DNA from 2 places in the Desulfitobacterium chlororespirans DSM 11544 genome. Region 2 is predicted to be linked to the other one. Evidence: predicted binding sites of a transcription regulator. Region 2 holds the regulator's gene; the other holds the start of a gene.
The links. The regulator Rex, encoded in region 2, represses fermentation and respiration genes when NADH is low (regulators of the CRP and FNR family bind a similar motif). The targets are predictions, from matches to a motif close to ATTGTTAANNNNTTAACAAT.

Region 1: a site for Rex is predicted at 4,426-4,445, ahead of BUA14_RS03775 (acyl-CoA dehydrogenase). Genes of this name have one in related genera too.

The regions. Positions count from the first base shown of each region.
Region 1 is NZ_FRDN01000004.1:186,168-193,936, forward strand. Features, by position in the region: gene BUA14_RS03760 (CoA transferase) at 1-639, opposite strand, end outside; gene BUA14_RS03765 (acyl-CoA dehydrogenase) at 667-1,812, opposite strand; gene BUA14_RS03770 (CaiB/BaiF CoA transferase family protein) at 1,842-3,020, opposite strand; gene BUA14_RS03775 (acyl-CoA dehydrogenase) at 3,034-4,182, opposite strand; gene BUA14_RS03780 (sigma-54 interaction domain-containing protein) at 4,491-6,434, shown strand; gene BUA14_RS27795 (hypothetical protein) at 6,545-6,694, opposite strand; gene BUA14_RS03785 (NAD(P)-binding protein) at 6,951-7,769, opposite strand, start outside.
Region 2 is NZ_FRDN01000016.1:41,357-49,125, forward strand. Features, by position in the region: gene BUA14_RS22425 (DUF47 domain-containing protein) at 1-15, shown strand, start outside; gene BUA14_RS22430 (inorganic phosphate transporter) at 8-1,015, shown strand; gene BUA14_RS22435 (SPOR domain-containing protein) at 1,332-2,012, shown strand; gene BUA14_RS22440 (redox-sensing transcriptional repressor Rex) at 2,165-2,797, shown strand; gene aspA (aspartate ammonia-lyase) at 2,945-4,372, shown strand; gene BUA14_RS22450 (DUF4321 domain-containing protein) at 4,519-4,782, shown strand; gene BUA14_RS22455 (Maf family protein) at 4,784-5,422, shown strand; gene radC (RadC family protein) at 5,391-6,074, shown strand; gene BUA14_RS22465 (rod shape-determining protein) at 6,259-7,275, shown strand; gene mreC (rod shape-determining protein MreC) at 7,301-7,769, shown strand, end outside.

The DNA of each region.
Region 1 (7,769 bases), on a different contig from region 2:
AGGCCATCCTGATTGCCCGCGCAGAACCGACTCGAACTGGGTGCAATCGATGCTGTCGCCGATTCCTGTTTTCTGGACCCGGATATAGGCCGCTAAAGCTGCCCAGGAAGCATATAGGGCGGTGGTTGCGTCACACATGTAAGGGTTTGTAGCCATGGGAACGTCTTCTGTTCCATTCACGGAAACGAGGGTGCCAAAGGCCTGGCCGATGGCATCCCAGGAAGGCCTTTCCACATAGTTCGGGTCTCCGCTTAGGCCGTAGCCGGTTACGTGAACGATAACCAGCTTCGGGTTGACTTCCCACATGGTTTCATCGGTTATTCCCCAGCGTTTCCATTGGCCTCCTTTTGAGTTTTCAATAAAAATATCGGCATCCTTAATCAACTTGTAGAAAACTTCCCGGCCGTGAGGAGAAGGAATATTCAAGGCCAAAGCTCTTTGGTTGCGATGATCCTGCTTAAATGCCGAACCACCGGCGGCACGGCTTTGATCAGGCACAACGGAGCTTTCGATGTTGATGACTTCGGCTCCGAAATCGGACATCATCGTGGCCGCATAGGGGCCTGCAGTAGCAAGCCCTGCACAAATTACTCTGACCCCTTGCAAAGGACCGAATTGTGGAATCTCTGTACGTTTCATTAAAGTCACTCCCTTTGTTTTTTATTTTTACTTTTTGTATTTCTTCAAAATAGCCTGTCCGGCGATATGGACCATGATTTCATCAGTGCCGCCGCCGATCCGGTTGGCACGGCAATCCCTCCAGAATCTTTGAATCCTGGTCTCTGTGGTATAGCCGATACCGCCAAAGATCTGCATCGCATCATCAATAACCTCTTGAGCAGCACGGGCAACATAGTACTTGCATAAGGCCGAAGAAATCTGAACAGACATGCCGTTTTCTTTCTCCCAGCAAGCTTTGTAAAGCATGCTGCGCATTGTCTCCAGCTTGATCTGCATTTCGGTGATTTTCTTCTGAATCAGTTGAAAGTTCCCGATCGGTTTCCCAAACTGCACCCGTTGGTTTGCGTAGCGGACCGCATCGTCAAAGGCTCCCTGAGCCCACCCCAAGGATGCGGCAACTCCGGCCAGTCTCTCAATTTCAAAGTTTTTCATCAGTTGGAGGAAACCTTCACCCTCGACTCCCACGAGGTCTTTTTCTTCCACTTCCACATCTTCAAAATAAAGTTCATAGAATTTGCTCATCCTGAAACCAACTTTACCGACAGCCTGCAGCTTAATGCCTGGTTTGGTCATATCCACCCACCACATGGAGATGGCTTTATGGGGGTTAGGTGCTTGAGGATCCCGGGTTAAAAACAGGCAATAAGGGTATTCACCGGCATTGCTGATCCAGGTCTTATGGCCGTTCAGGTAAACTTTTCCGTTTCTGCGGGCAGCAGTGGAGGCGATGGCACTGTCGTCCGATCCGGCTTGAGGTTCCGATATGCCCAGGCTGAAAGCCATTCTGCCCCGGCCGGCGTATTCCATGGTGATGCGTTTCTGTTCCTCATTGCCAAAGGTCAGCATGTCGTCGATCAGCATCGCATTGGTAAACATATAAGCAGGCCCGCCTGCCCGGGCTAATTCCTCAATGACCATGATCTGGGTCAGAACATCGCAGGGTGTGCCTCCGTACTCTTCCGGCACTCCAAGAAGTCCAAACCCGTTATTCATCAGGGCATCAGCCAATTTATCCGGAAACATATGGTTTTCATCGCATTCAGCAAGATAGCTCTCCGTTATTTCATTGGCCAGGACCTGCCGCAAGCTTTCGATCAACAGCTCCTGTTCTTCTGTGAGTCTAAAATCCATGGTTCGGTCCTCCGTTTTTCAGGTATTTACTAAATGACTTTTTGCTTTTCCAGCTCCTTGATCTGCTCTTCGCTGTAGCCGATACCTTTCAGAACTTTCATTGTATGCTCTCCGTAAAGGGGTGGCGGGCTATAGAGCTGAGCCGGGTTTTCAGTGAATTTTACCGGAAAGGCAAAGGTGCGTATCGTCCCTTCCACGGGGTGTTCCACATCGAGGGTCAGGTTTCTGGCTTGGACTTGTGGATCCGCCAAGGCCTCTTGAAGATTTTTAACCGGTGTAAAGCAGATATCCAACGGCATCAGCAATTCCGTCCATTCTGCCTGGGTCTTGGTTTTCATGATGGCACTGACCTCTTCGATGATCTCCGCCCGTTTCGGGTCCGGGGAATATTGCAGGGGAGCCAGTTCCGGACGGCCGATGCCCTGGCAGAAGCCTTTCCAGAACTTCGGCTCGGCAGCTGCCAGTGAGACATAACGTCCATCCTTGGTTGCGTAGATATGGCAGCAGGCATCGACACCCGTCGTAACTGTTTCGCCGCGCTTGGGAACCTCCCCGTCCGTGAAGTAATCACCGGCGTACAATCCCAAGAAGGGCATAACTCCATCCATCATCGCCACATCGATATACTCGCCCCGGCCAATCGTCTTGCGGCCGATGAGGGCAGCCAGAATACCGATGATGGCCCACATGGATCCGCCGGCGATATCGGCAATCGTAATTCCCGGCATAACAGGCGGCCCGTTCCGGACACCGATCGAGTCCAGGACTCCCGCGATGCTCAGGTAGTTCGTATCATGTCCCGCCATGGTGCGGTAAGGTCCGTTTTGCCCGTAGCCGCTCAAGGAGCAGTAGATTATATTGGGGTTGACTTCCCTGACATCCTGGTAACCCACACCCAGTTGATCCACCACCCCAGGCCGGAAAGATTCCAGTATGACATCATAATCCTTCACCAATTGCAGGAAGATAGCTCTTCCCTCATTGGTCTTTAAATTAAGTCTCATACTCTTCTTGTTGCGGTTATGCATCAGGAATTCCATGGTTTCTTTCACGACCGGTTTACCCATGGTCCTCATATAGTCGCCGCCTTGGGTATCTTCAATTTTCAGGACTTCGGCACCCATGTCCGCCAGGGTCATGGTGCAAAAAGGCCCCGGCAGCAACCGTGATAAATCTAAAACCCGTATACCCTGGAGCAGCATGGCCATTTCCAACACCTCATTATTTATTGCGATATTTTTTCAGGATAGCTCTGCCGGCAATGTGAATCATGATTTCATCCGTACCTCCGCCGAAACGGGTGTTGCGGACATCCCTCCACAAACGGGATATTCTGTGGTCCTTGGTGTAGCCGATGCCCCCCATAATCTGCATAGCGTCATCGATGACTTGGTTTGCTGCCCGTACGCAATAATATTTTGTCGTTGCTGAGGAAATCTGCAACGGCATTCCATTCTCTCTCTCCCAGCAGGCCTTATAAACCAGGTTGCGCATGTTCTCAATTTTGATGGCCATTTCCACGATTTTTTCCTGGATCAGCTGGAAGCTGCCAATGGGCTTGCCGAATTGCACCCGTTGATTGGCATAGACAGCGGCATCCTCAAAAGCAGCTTCAGCCCACCCCAAAACACCGGCAGCAATCTGAATGCGTTCCACTTCGAAATTCCCCATCAAATTCATGAAGCCTTCCCCTTCGACACCGACCAGATCTTCTTCCTCAAGTTCAACATCTTCCAAATAGACTTCATAGGTGGGGGCTGTATTGCCGCCAATCTTTTCCCAGGGCATCACCTTAACCCCGGGCTTGCTCATATCAACCCACCACATGGAGATCGCTTTATGGGGATTCGACGCATTAAGATCCCGGGTAAGGCAGAGCATATAGGGTCTTTGTTTCGCCTCAGTGATAAAGGTTTTATGAGCATTGATATAGATCTTACCGTTCCTGCGTGTTGCCGTAGCCATCATGGCACTGTCATCGGACCCCGCCCCCGGCTCAGTGATACCAAGGCTGAATGCGCATAACCCTTTCTTGGCATACTCCATGGTTATCGCTTTTTGTTGCTCATTGCCAAAGTGCAGAATATCATCGATTAACAAGGAGTTGGAAAAGCAAGGAAAGGGTACGCCGAATTTTGACATTTCTTCGGTGACAAGCATCTGGGTCGTAATGTCGCAGGGGGTGCCGCCGTATTCCTCCGGAATACCCAAAAGGGCAAAGCCGTGTTCAACAAAGGCCTCCGCAATTTTTTGAGGGAATGCATGGTTGTCGTCACACTCTTTCAGATATTCATTGGTGGCCACCTCTTTGAGCACCTCGCGCAGCCCTTCAAGCAGCAATTCCTGCTCTTCCGTCAGTCTGAAATCCATTTTTCCATTACCCCTTTTCATCTTTTTTGACTAGTCGCAGTACAATGCAATGCAATTAACGTGCCAGGTTTCACAAATCCTTGAGTCCCTTATTTTTCAGGGTGAGGCCTTGGCACGCCCAAAGAAAAATGACCGAAATTCAAGACACCGGGGCAACTTGTCTCAAATATCGGTCATACCCATCCCAAATCCCAGGGATTTTTTGAATTACTGTCGAAATTAAATTCAGCAGGGCAGTCCAAGCTTGTGCTATAATTATCAATGTAAGCATCAGCAACTTAATGGTATCCGTAAGGAGGCGACATTGAGTGTTTGCTAAATATAATCATGAAAAAACCAAAACGATTTATTATGACTTTATTAACAATCATGCCAATGTTGAATTAGCTTATTTAAGAAAGGATATTATCCATTCCTGGAAACGCTGCAATGCAGCGCCTATTGATCCTTTTAAATCCAAATTTTCGTTTCCGGCGGAATTTGCTGATCTTGATTCTTTTACCAAGCGAGAATGGGATTATGACCGATTTGTGGTCAATAATAAATTAGCCTTGGAATTCTATGATTTTTTAATATCGATTCACGCTGCCATTTATTATACTGACTTAAACTTGAATATTATAAGAAGTTATGGGGATTCTGATTTACTTAAACGATTAGCCAAACTAAATTGGGATATCGGAACCAACTTATCTGAAGAAAATATTGGGACCAATGCAGCTGCTTTATCCTTTCAGACAAAAAAGTTAGAGGTCGTTGTCGGTGCAGAACATTACTGCAAAATATTGCACCCTTATGTCACGGCATCCTGCCAGTTTAATTCTTCGTATTGGGTTATCATCGCCAATCATTCCAAGTTTTCTCCTTTTTTAAGCAAGTATATCGAGCTGTACACAAGCTATATCAGTTATAGAAATCAAGCGGAAGAAAATAAGCTGGCTCTCGCCATATCACCTCTATATACCGAAGATAAGCTAAACCCCAAAGCTAAAATCCTGATCAATGAAATTGGCAAAATCATCGATGTCAGCAAAAGAGGGATTCGCTTTTTCAATCTTCCTCCCAATAGCTTTAAAAATAAGTATCTAAAAACACTCATTCCTGATTTGGAGCCTGCCTTGCGTTTCTTAAGCTCTAATGACATTCATCATTTGGACTTAATAGTGCGAAATGTTCCCATGCATGTCTACTGCCAGTCGGTTAGAAATAATGAAAGCAATATCTATGGAATGGTCATTACTCTGGAATCCAAGGAGCCTCTTAACCAAAAAGCACGCAGCACTTATCATTTCAGTGATTTAATCGGAATGAGCCCCCGATTTATGCGTATTAAAAAAATGGCGGAACGTGCTTCTTTAAATTCCAGCAATGTCCTTATCTATGGAGAGAGCGGGACAGGCAAGGAATTATTTGCCCAAGCCATCCATAATAGCAGTGAACGAAAACATGGTCCTTTTATCTCCATAAACTGTGCTGTTTTACCAAAGGAGCTTATTGCCAGCGAATTATTTGGTTATGCAGAAGGTGCTTTTACTGGTGCCCGCAAAGGAGGCGCACCGGGAAAATTCGAGTTGGCGCAAGGCGGAACTCTTTTTCTGGATGAAATCGCCGAGATGCCCATCGATATGCAATCTGCTCTATTACGGGTATTGGAAGAAAGACAAATTATGCGGCTCGGTGATGATAAACTTATTGACCTTGACGTACGGATTATAAGTGCTACAAATAAAAATCTAAGTGAAGCTATCGCCAATAAAACGTTTCGCTTGGATTTATATTATCGGTTAAATGTTATTCCTCTCGAACTAATCCCCCTGCGTGAGCGCAGCGAAGATATCCCCCTTTTGATTGAATACTATGTAAATCTTTATAATGAACAATTTCAGACGAATATTTCCGGGTTTACACCGGATGCTCTGGCTATGCTGAAAGAATACAACTGGCCCGGCAATGTGCGGGAACTTCGCAATATAGTTGAGAGAGGAATTAATCTGTGTTTCTCCGATTATATTACTGTTGAAGACCTTCCCACTGAAGTTGCAGAGTATACTTTCCATAGGGAAAACCTAAGTATCACTCATAGCAATAACACCGTCTTTCAGGAATACAAAAAAAAGATCGCAGAGATGAATCAAATAAAAGATTCACTTGCCAAATGCAATGGCAATAAAGTAAAAGCAGCTCATCTTATGGGGCTTTCGCGGTCAAAATTCTACCGTAAATTGAGAGAATATAATTTAGTGAACAAATGAACAACAACCGCCGCAGGCGGGCCAGTTTTCATCACCATACACAGCACACACCGTAATCTGACCACTATCCGGGTAGCCGGCCTTCCCTACTGCCCTTCAGATGCAGATACTCAAACGGTGTATAACTTCTCCGCTTCGGAACCGCTCTTCTTGAATCCCTTGAAAATCACCATCCAAACTCCAATGTAAATAAACATAATCAGGATATCCGTAACAGCCTGAGCATCGGCAAGACCTTTGAAACCTAAGAGATTTGTCAAGCCTTCGAATCCCTCTCAAGCCATTAGAGCTAGACCTCCCATCTGATGGAATCTGTGACACATACCCCCATAATAGAAAAGCTCCTGGGATTGTCTTGCTACAAAGCAATCCCAGGAGCTGACTTTTTTTGCATGTAAAGCCCCCATAGGGCCACTTATCTTTAAAAGTATATTCTGCCCTATCAGGATTTACCGATGGTCTCTACTTATTCCACCCTCTTTTTCTGATTTCTTAAAGTGCTTAAGATGCACCCTTTCATCGGATCAGTTGCTGAAAGATCCGCTGCTCAAGCTGCTCGGACGGTGTGTCTATGCGCTCACCGTCAATGGCGGCATACACTCCTTGGCCGGGGTGATTTTCCTTTAAGCGGATGGTTCTGGCCGTTACAAAGGAGTCCATTTTCAGCTTTCGGATCTTACCGGAAATGGCTGCGAACAACTCTTTCGATCCTTGATCTGTACATTTGTCACAGGTACACAGAGTAAGCTCATGGGTTACAAAAGCAGAATCCGCCATTCTACGGTCATGTTTGGCAACAGGTTCCCTTTTCACAGCTTCATAATGGGTATGCAGCAATTTGTGGGCCAGGGGTGAATTGGCTTCTCCGTAATACTCATCATAAAGGCGCAGGATATCGGGGTTTTCCTGAGATTTGCGATACCGGGAGGTTTGATCGATATTGACGAGAACCTGCTGCCGCTTCTCCAGAGTATCGATCTTCTCCGGCACCGGATGTCCCGCTCCGCAGATACAGCCCCCCGGGCAGGCCATTACTTCGATCAGATCATAGCCTACTTCCGCCCCCTCAATGATCTTCTCCAGAATCGGCTCAACATTGTGCAGCCCGCTGATCACCGCTACATTGACCTTCTTGCCTTTGGCTTCCACGGCAGCCTCTTTGATCCCCTGGAGTCCGCGCACTTCCTGATAATCCAGCCGGTCGGTAATCGCCTCCCCGGTCAGTTTCTCCACAGCCATCCGCAGGGCCGCTTCCGCCACGCCCCCTGAGGCCCCAAAGAGAATCCCCGCCCCGGATACCCGTTTATAGGGTTCACAGAAATCCTGAGGCTCCAC
Region 2 (7,769 bases):
TTGAAGTATGATTAGTTCCAGTGCGTTACTCATAGTCGTCGTATTTTTCGCGCTGGCTTTTGATTATATTAACGGTTTCCATGATACGGCTAACGCTATTGCGACAAGTGTGTCTACCCGTGCCCTCACCCCCAAAAGGGCCATCGTCATTGCTGCCATACTTAATTTTGCTGGAGCACTGGTGAGTACAGGAGTAGCCCAAACTATTGCCAAAGATATCGTGAATCCTGATTTTGTTACTCAGGAACTGGTAATCGCCGCTCTCATCGGAGCGATATTCTGGAACTTAGCCACTTGGTATTTTGGAATTCCCAGCAGTTCTTCCCATGCTATTATCGGGGGAATGATTGGCGCCGCTGTATCTAAAGTGGGCTTCGGAGTGCTGCAGGTTCAAGGGATCATGAAGATAATTGCCGCCTTATTGGTTTCCCCCATTATTGGTATTATTTTAGGTTTTATTATTATGAAAACGTTATATTTTATCTTCGGGAAGGTTGCACCTTCCAAAGTCAACCAAGGGTTTCGCAAGATGCAGGTGCTTTCCGCCGGGTTGCTGGCGTTTAATCATGGTTCCAATGATGCTCAAAAGTCTATGGGTATTATTACCATGGCCCTTATAGCGTCAGGTCTGCAGGATCCAGCCAATCTTAATCCGGCTTTATGGGTGAAATTTGCTTGTGCTATGGCGATGGCTTTAGGTACCGCCGCAGGGGGATGGAAGATTATCAGGACCATGGGCGGCAAGATCTTTAAGCTGGAGCCGATCAATGGATTTGCCGCAGATTTGACATCTTCCATTGTTATCTGGACCGCTACAGCTTTTCCTGGTTTGCATTTACCGGTATCGACGACCCATGTCGTTTCCGGGTCCATCATGGGTGTAGGGAGTGCCAAACGCATATCCGCTGTGCGCTGGGGAGTGGCACAGCAAATGCTCGTAGCCTGGGTGGTAACGATTCCTACATCGGCTTTAACTTCATTTCTAGTTTATAAACTTGTAACATTAGTACTATAGAAGGCTGTTGATTAGTATAGCTTTTAAAGGGACCGCAAGGTCCCTCTGATCATTAATGATTATTAATTGTTTCAAATTATTAATAAAAGATTAACTAGTTATTGATGATTTGTGATATATTGTAAATACATTATAAATTAGGAAGGTTTTGATTTTTGAGCACAAGCCTCATTAATAGGCATGATCAGCATACTTTACACATAAAGTGATACTAGCTTGGGTTGTCCGAGAGAAATATGAATTTTTTGTTAATATCCCTGAGTTGAGCGCTTTTGTGTGATTAAAGACGTTGACAGCTATTATGGAGGATGATAGTATGTATAAATATAATCCTTGGATTAATAAGGGAATAGGACTAATTGGTTGTGCTGTCATTGTATGGATAACCTGGTTTTTTGGGTATACTTATGTTAAGTTAGTCACACAACCTAAAGGTCCTGGCATACCTTCCTCTAGTTCTGTGGATCAGAACGAGTTTCTTCTGAATTTGGACGAAATTGAGTTCTGGACATGCCAAACGGGAGTATTTAACTCCGAAACCAATGCTCTCAAGGAAAAAGAGCAATTGGAGCAGTCAGGCTGGGATGCTCGAATCATCTCAAGAGATCCATTTATTGTTGGGGTGGGTCTGGCCTATTCAAAAGAGGAAGTACTTCCTATTCAAGAATTATTGAAAGAAGGTGGAGTTGCTTCTATTTCAAAACCAGTCATTAGTCCTGAACGTGCTTTTCGTATTCGTGGCACAGGGGCAATTCAGACGGCCCAGGTTCTTGAGAAGGTTAATGCCTTTTTGAAGACACCTTATCACGCCAGGGAAAGCATGCTTTCAGAATTCGAGAACCTTATGGCGTCGACACCACATGCTTTGACCCATTTGCAGGAGGCTTCAAGATTATCTATTCAGGCCGAGCGAACTCTGTCGGTGGATCTGCGAAAAATGATGTCATTGAACCTCTATAGTGAATATCTCAATACCTTGGAAAGCCTTCAAAAATAGACGTGTATTAGAACCAAATCTCAATTAATTTATTTAAAAAACTTAAAAAGGCTGTAAATTTGTTTGTTAACCTGACAACTTAGTGATATAATGTACTTACGCTAATTATTGTTATCATTTAAAATTAAAGGAAATTGAAACGGGGGATTAGCTTGAAAACACTAAAAATCCCAGAGGCAACGATTATTCGTCTTTCCGTTTATTCACGTCATTTAACGGATGTGGATCGTAAAGGAATCGTTACAATATCTTCTGGCGATATTGCAGAGGGAGTTGGAGTGAGTCCGGCTCAAGTTCGAAAAGATTTAGCTTACTTTGGTGAATTTGGAACGCGTGGTGTAGGTTATAATGTTAAAGACTTGCATCGCCATATTCTGAAGATTCTTGGCTTAAGCCAGGATTGGAGCGTATGCCTGGTCGGTATGGGTAACTTGGGCTTAGCTTTGACTACGTACAAAGGTTTCCGTGAGCGCGGCTTCATTATCACGAGCATCTTTGATAATGATCCGCAAAAAATTGGAACCACTGTCAATGGCGTCGAAGTGTTACCCGTGGACAGGCTGGAGGAAGTTGCCAAAGCCAATAAGACTCAGATCGGTATTATTTCCGTGCCGTCTCCCTATGCTCAGGAAATCGCCGATCAGCTTATTAGTGCCGGAGTACAGGCTATTCTTAATTTTGCTCCTGTGGTACTTAATGTCCCACCGGAAGTTGAACTTAGAAATGTAGATTTAGCGGTCAATCTGGAAGTGCTGACCTTTAATGTGGGAACCCGTCGCGCTTAAGAGGAACTCATCTTGTACGCTTATGCATAGAAAATGATGTCAAAGAGAATATAAAATGGAGATTTGCGAAAAGTAAGGCAGCAGTGTCTTACTTTTTCCTTATCATTATGGTTATGTTTTTAGACAATCAATTCGTAAAGAGGTGATATGGTGCGCAAGGAAAAAGACTTGCTTGGGGTTATGGAGGTACCGGAAGATGTCTACTATGGAATTCAGACTTTAAGAGCTCGTGAGAACTTCCCGATTACGGGATATCGCCCACACCATGAATTAATCCGGGGATTGGGTTTGGTGAAGGCTGCAGCCGCTCAAGCCAATATGGACATCGGTTCCTTGAACCACGAGATCGGTGAGGCTGTAATTAAAGCAGCGCTGGAAGTGGCCGAGGGTGCCTTTAATGACCATTTTGTGGTGGATGTCATTCAAGGAGGAGCAGGAACCTCGATTAATATGAATGCCAATGAAGTGATTGCTAATCGGGCTATTGAGATTTTGGGAGGACAAAAAGGGGACTACTCCCGGGTTCATCCTAATGTTCATGTTAACATGGCTCAGAGCACCAATGATGTATTTCCTACAGCCATCCGTATTGCTTGTCTTAATGTAGCGGATGATCTTCTTCATGTTTTAAACGAGCTGAAGAGTGCTTTTCAAGAGAAAGCCAGGGAGTTTGACGGAGTCATCAAGATGGGGAGAACCCATCTTCAGGATGCGGTTCCTATTCGCTTAGGGCAGGAATTTGCCGCCTATGGACAAATGCTGGAGAGAGATCTGCGCCGGATTGCTGAAGGATCGAAGTCCTTACATAGTATTAATATGGGTGCAACAGCTGTAGGTACCGGGCTGAATGCTGATCCGATTTATATTGAGGAAGTTTCTGAGAACCTGAGGAAGGTTACCGGATTGCCGTTGTTACGAGCGGATAACCTGGTGGATGCGACACAGAATACTGATGCCTTCTTGGAGGTGTCGGGTGCTCTTAAGACCCTGGCCGTTAACCTCTCTAAGATCGCCAATGATCTGCGGTTGATGGCCTCTGGACCCAGAACAGGTTTTGGGGAAATTAATCTTCCTGCTATGCAGCCGGGGTCTTCCATTATGCCCGGTAAAGTCAACCCCGTCATGGCTGAGGTGGTCAATCAGGTATCCTTCCAGGTACAGGGAAATGATTTTACGATCGCCTTAGCCTGTGGGGCGGGACAGCTGGAACTCAATGTGATGGAGCCTGTGGTAGTCTTCAATCTGCTCCAATCTTTGGATATCCTCCGCAATGTGATCAAGGTCTTCAAAGAGCGCTGTGTCGATGGGATAACCGCTAATGTGGAACGCTGTCGGGATCTGGTTGAAAACAGCGTCGGGGTCGTCACCGCAATCAACCCCCATGTAGGATACGAAGTCGCTTCCCGAATCGCCAAGGAAGCCATTGTGACCGGCCGCCCTGTGCGGGAGATTGTCCTGGAAAGAGGGCTTCTGACCCCAGAGGAGCTGGATATTATATTGAATTCTCACGAAATGACCAATCCGGGTATCAGCGGTGCGGAGTTGCTTAAGGGAGTGCTTCCCCGTGGTCATTAATGGTAAATTGTTAATATTAAGTTAATATTTTTGACCTATAGTCCCCTTGCGTATTAGTAGGTGAGATGCTAAACTAAAAAGTGTCGAAAAACCAGCCAGGTGCAACATGCCCTGGCTACATTTCTATGGGTGAAAGGGGGCAAACTATGCCGGCAGGTCGAACTAATTCGGGAGCGGGTCGCACCCTACTTCTTATCTTGTCAGGAGGGGCTATTGGGACATTAATAGGCTATGGGTTCGAAAAAATTTCTTTCTTAGCACCTTTTCTGCGCCCAGCCGTCATTGATTTCCCTTCACATACCTATTTAGACTTCTTTTTTATCACCTTTTCATTTGGATTTCGTCTCAATATCACCGTTGCTACGGTTTTAGGTGCAATGGTTGGTTACTATCTGGCTAGGAAGTGGTAGAATGCTCGTACTGGCTTCAGCTTCTCCCCGCAGGGCAATGCTTCTGGAAGCAGAGGGGTTTTCCTTTATACGAGTGGAAGCGGATATTTCCGAAGTACTTCCCCAAGGTATTTCCCCCGAATCAGCAGTGAAGGGACTGGCTTTGCGCAAGGCTCAGGCTGGGTTGAATCGTTGGCTGAATCGTGGTGGAAGCAGTGAGGATATAATTCTCGGGGCTGATACGATCGTTGTCTTAGACCAGCAGATTCTCGGCAAACCCAGAGATGAGGAAGAGGCGGAAGCTATGCTGACCGCATTAAGCGGACAAGCTCACCATGTGTACACTGGAGTGGCCTTGGTCAATGGAGCAGGGCGCCAAGAATGTGGTGCGGTAGGTACGGCAGTCTTTTTCCGTCCCCTGACCCATGAGGAGATTCTGGAGTATATTGCTACGGAAGAACCTATGGATAAAGCGGGATCCTATGGGATTCAGGGGCTGGGAGCCCGTTTAGTGGATCATTATGAAGGATCTTTAAGCAATGTAATTGGCTTACCTATGGAGTATGTTAAAGAGCGGCTGAGTGTGTGGGGGATGGGACTTGGAGATATCGCCCTGCATGAGGTGAAGGATGGATTATCGTCGGTTAAAGGATCTACCTGAGGAATTATTACCTCGCGAGCGGTTGTTTCAATATGGAGCGGATGCCCTCTCTAATCGAGAGATTCTGGCCATTTTGTTGAGAACTGGGGTCAAAGGCGAGAATGTCCTGGATTTTTCAGAACGCCTTTTGACTGAAACGGGAGGGTTATCAGGATTAGCCCGCTTAACAGTTCATGAGTTGACCCGGTATCGTGGTATGGGAACGGCCAAAGCGGCTGAACTCAAGGCGGCATTGGAATTGGGGCGGCGTTCCGTATCTTCGGATCCTTTGGTACGCCCTGTGATCAATTCTCCTCAAGACATAGCCCATTTGGTCATGGAAGAAATGCGCTATCTGGATCGAGAGCATTTCCGGGTCGTGAGTCTATCGACTAAGAACCATGTGCTGGGGATCAGTCCCATTTCCGTAGGTTCTTTGAATTCTTCTTTGGTACATCCTCGGGAGTGCTTCAAAGAGGCCATCCGGCGTAATTCCAATGCGATTATTCTTTTGCATAATCATCCCAGTGGGGACCCGACCCCCAGTAATGAAGATATTGATGTAACCCGTAGATTATCCGATGGGGGGCAGATCCTGGGTATCGAAGTCCTTGATCATGTCATTATCGGAGACAATCGGTACATAAGCTTGAAAGAACGAGGAATATTATAGTAGGGGTAAGAAAAATTTGGATGGGGGGAAGGCCCCCGCAAGAATCCAATGGACCTCGTATTATTGGTATAGCAGATAGTATTGGTCTGTGAGTGTACAAGGGCTGTCGGCACTTTGCCTTCAAATGAAGGTTCAAGGACGAAAGCGGTACATAGATAGTGTTATAACGGAAGGGGATTAACCAATGTTTTTTGGCAAAGATTTGGGCATTGATTTAGGCACTGCAAATACGCTGGTTCATATGAAAGGGAAAGGTATCGTTTGTAATGAGCCTTCTGTAGTTGCGATTGATATTGAAAAAAAGACCCCGCTGGCCGTAGGGGATAAAGCAAAAGAAATGATTGGCCGGACACCCGGCAATATCGTAGCGATTCGGCCTCTAAAGGATGGCGTTATCTCGGATTTTAATGTTACTCAGAAAATGTTGAAATATTTTATTACGAGAGCTTTAGGCACCGAGTCCCCATTTGCTCGTCCCAGGGTTGTTATCTGTGTACCATCGGGGGTAACTCCTGTAGAAGAACGGGCTGTCAAGGAAGCTGCCTTGGCTGCGGGAGCAAAGGATCCGGTTATTATGGAGGAGCCGATGGCTGCGGCCATCGGAGCAGGTCTTCCGGTAAGTGAGCCTACAGGCAATATGATTGTGGATATTGGCGGGGGAACCACGGAAGTTGCGGTGATTTCTTTGGGTGGTATCGTGACCAGCCGCTCGATCCGCATTGCTGGGGACGAGATGGATGACTCCATCGTCGCCCATATCAAACGTCGCTATAATTTAATGGTAGGGTATCGGACTGCTGAAGATATCAAGATGGAAATTGGCTATGCTTATCAGGCGGAAAAGGGGAAGACTTATCAAGTCAGAGGACGGGATTTGCTGACGGGACTCCCTAAAACTGTGGAGGTTACCGCAGAAGAAATCCAGGAAGCCCTGCAGGAACCTGTGGTGGCGATTGTCGAAGGGGTAAAGTCTTGCTTGGAGAAAACTCCTCCTGAGTTAGCTGCAGACATTATGGATCGAGGCATCGTCATGGCCGGAGGGGGCTCTCTTCTCCGCAATCTGGACAAACTGATCGCTGATGAGACAGGAATGCCGGTGCATCTCGCTGAGGATCCCCTATCCTGTGTTGCCCTTGGTACGGGGAAGGTATTAGAAAATGCGGAAGTTTTCCGCAGAATTGCTGCTTTGCAGAAAAGCTAGAGTTTGAAGCGAGGAGGAATTCTTGGTGCGGAAAAGAGTGACTGGAACGGGAATTATGGTTCTCGTTTTCTTCCTCGTGTTAGGAGTCTTAGTAAGTATTCGACTGACCGGACTGGGAAGCCAATTTCCTAACCCTATAGGCGGGGTGCTGCAACGGGTTCTAAGCCCAGTAGAAGGTATTATCCTGAGAGCAGGTAATGGCTTAAAGGATAACACCCGGGTTTTCTGGAACTTCGGTGAAGTTCAGAAAGAAAATGAGGAATTAAGGACCAGAGTCGAACAACTTACAGGAGACAATCTAAAGCTTAAAGAGCAGGTTTTAGCAGGACTTCGCTATAATGAACTGGATTCAAAAATGTTTAAGAGCCCCAATGTGGATGCGTATACGAAGATTGGTGCCAGTATTATTAGCCGCAATCCTAATGCCTGGTATCAGACTCTTACGATTAATCGCGGGACGAATGACGGTGTAGCGGTGGATGATCCGGTCATCG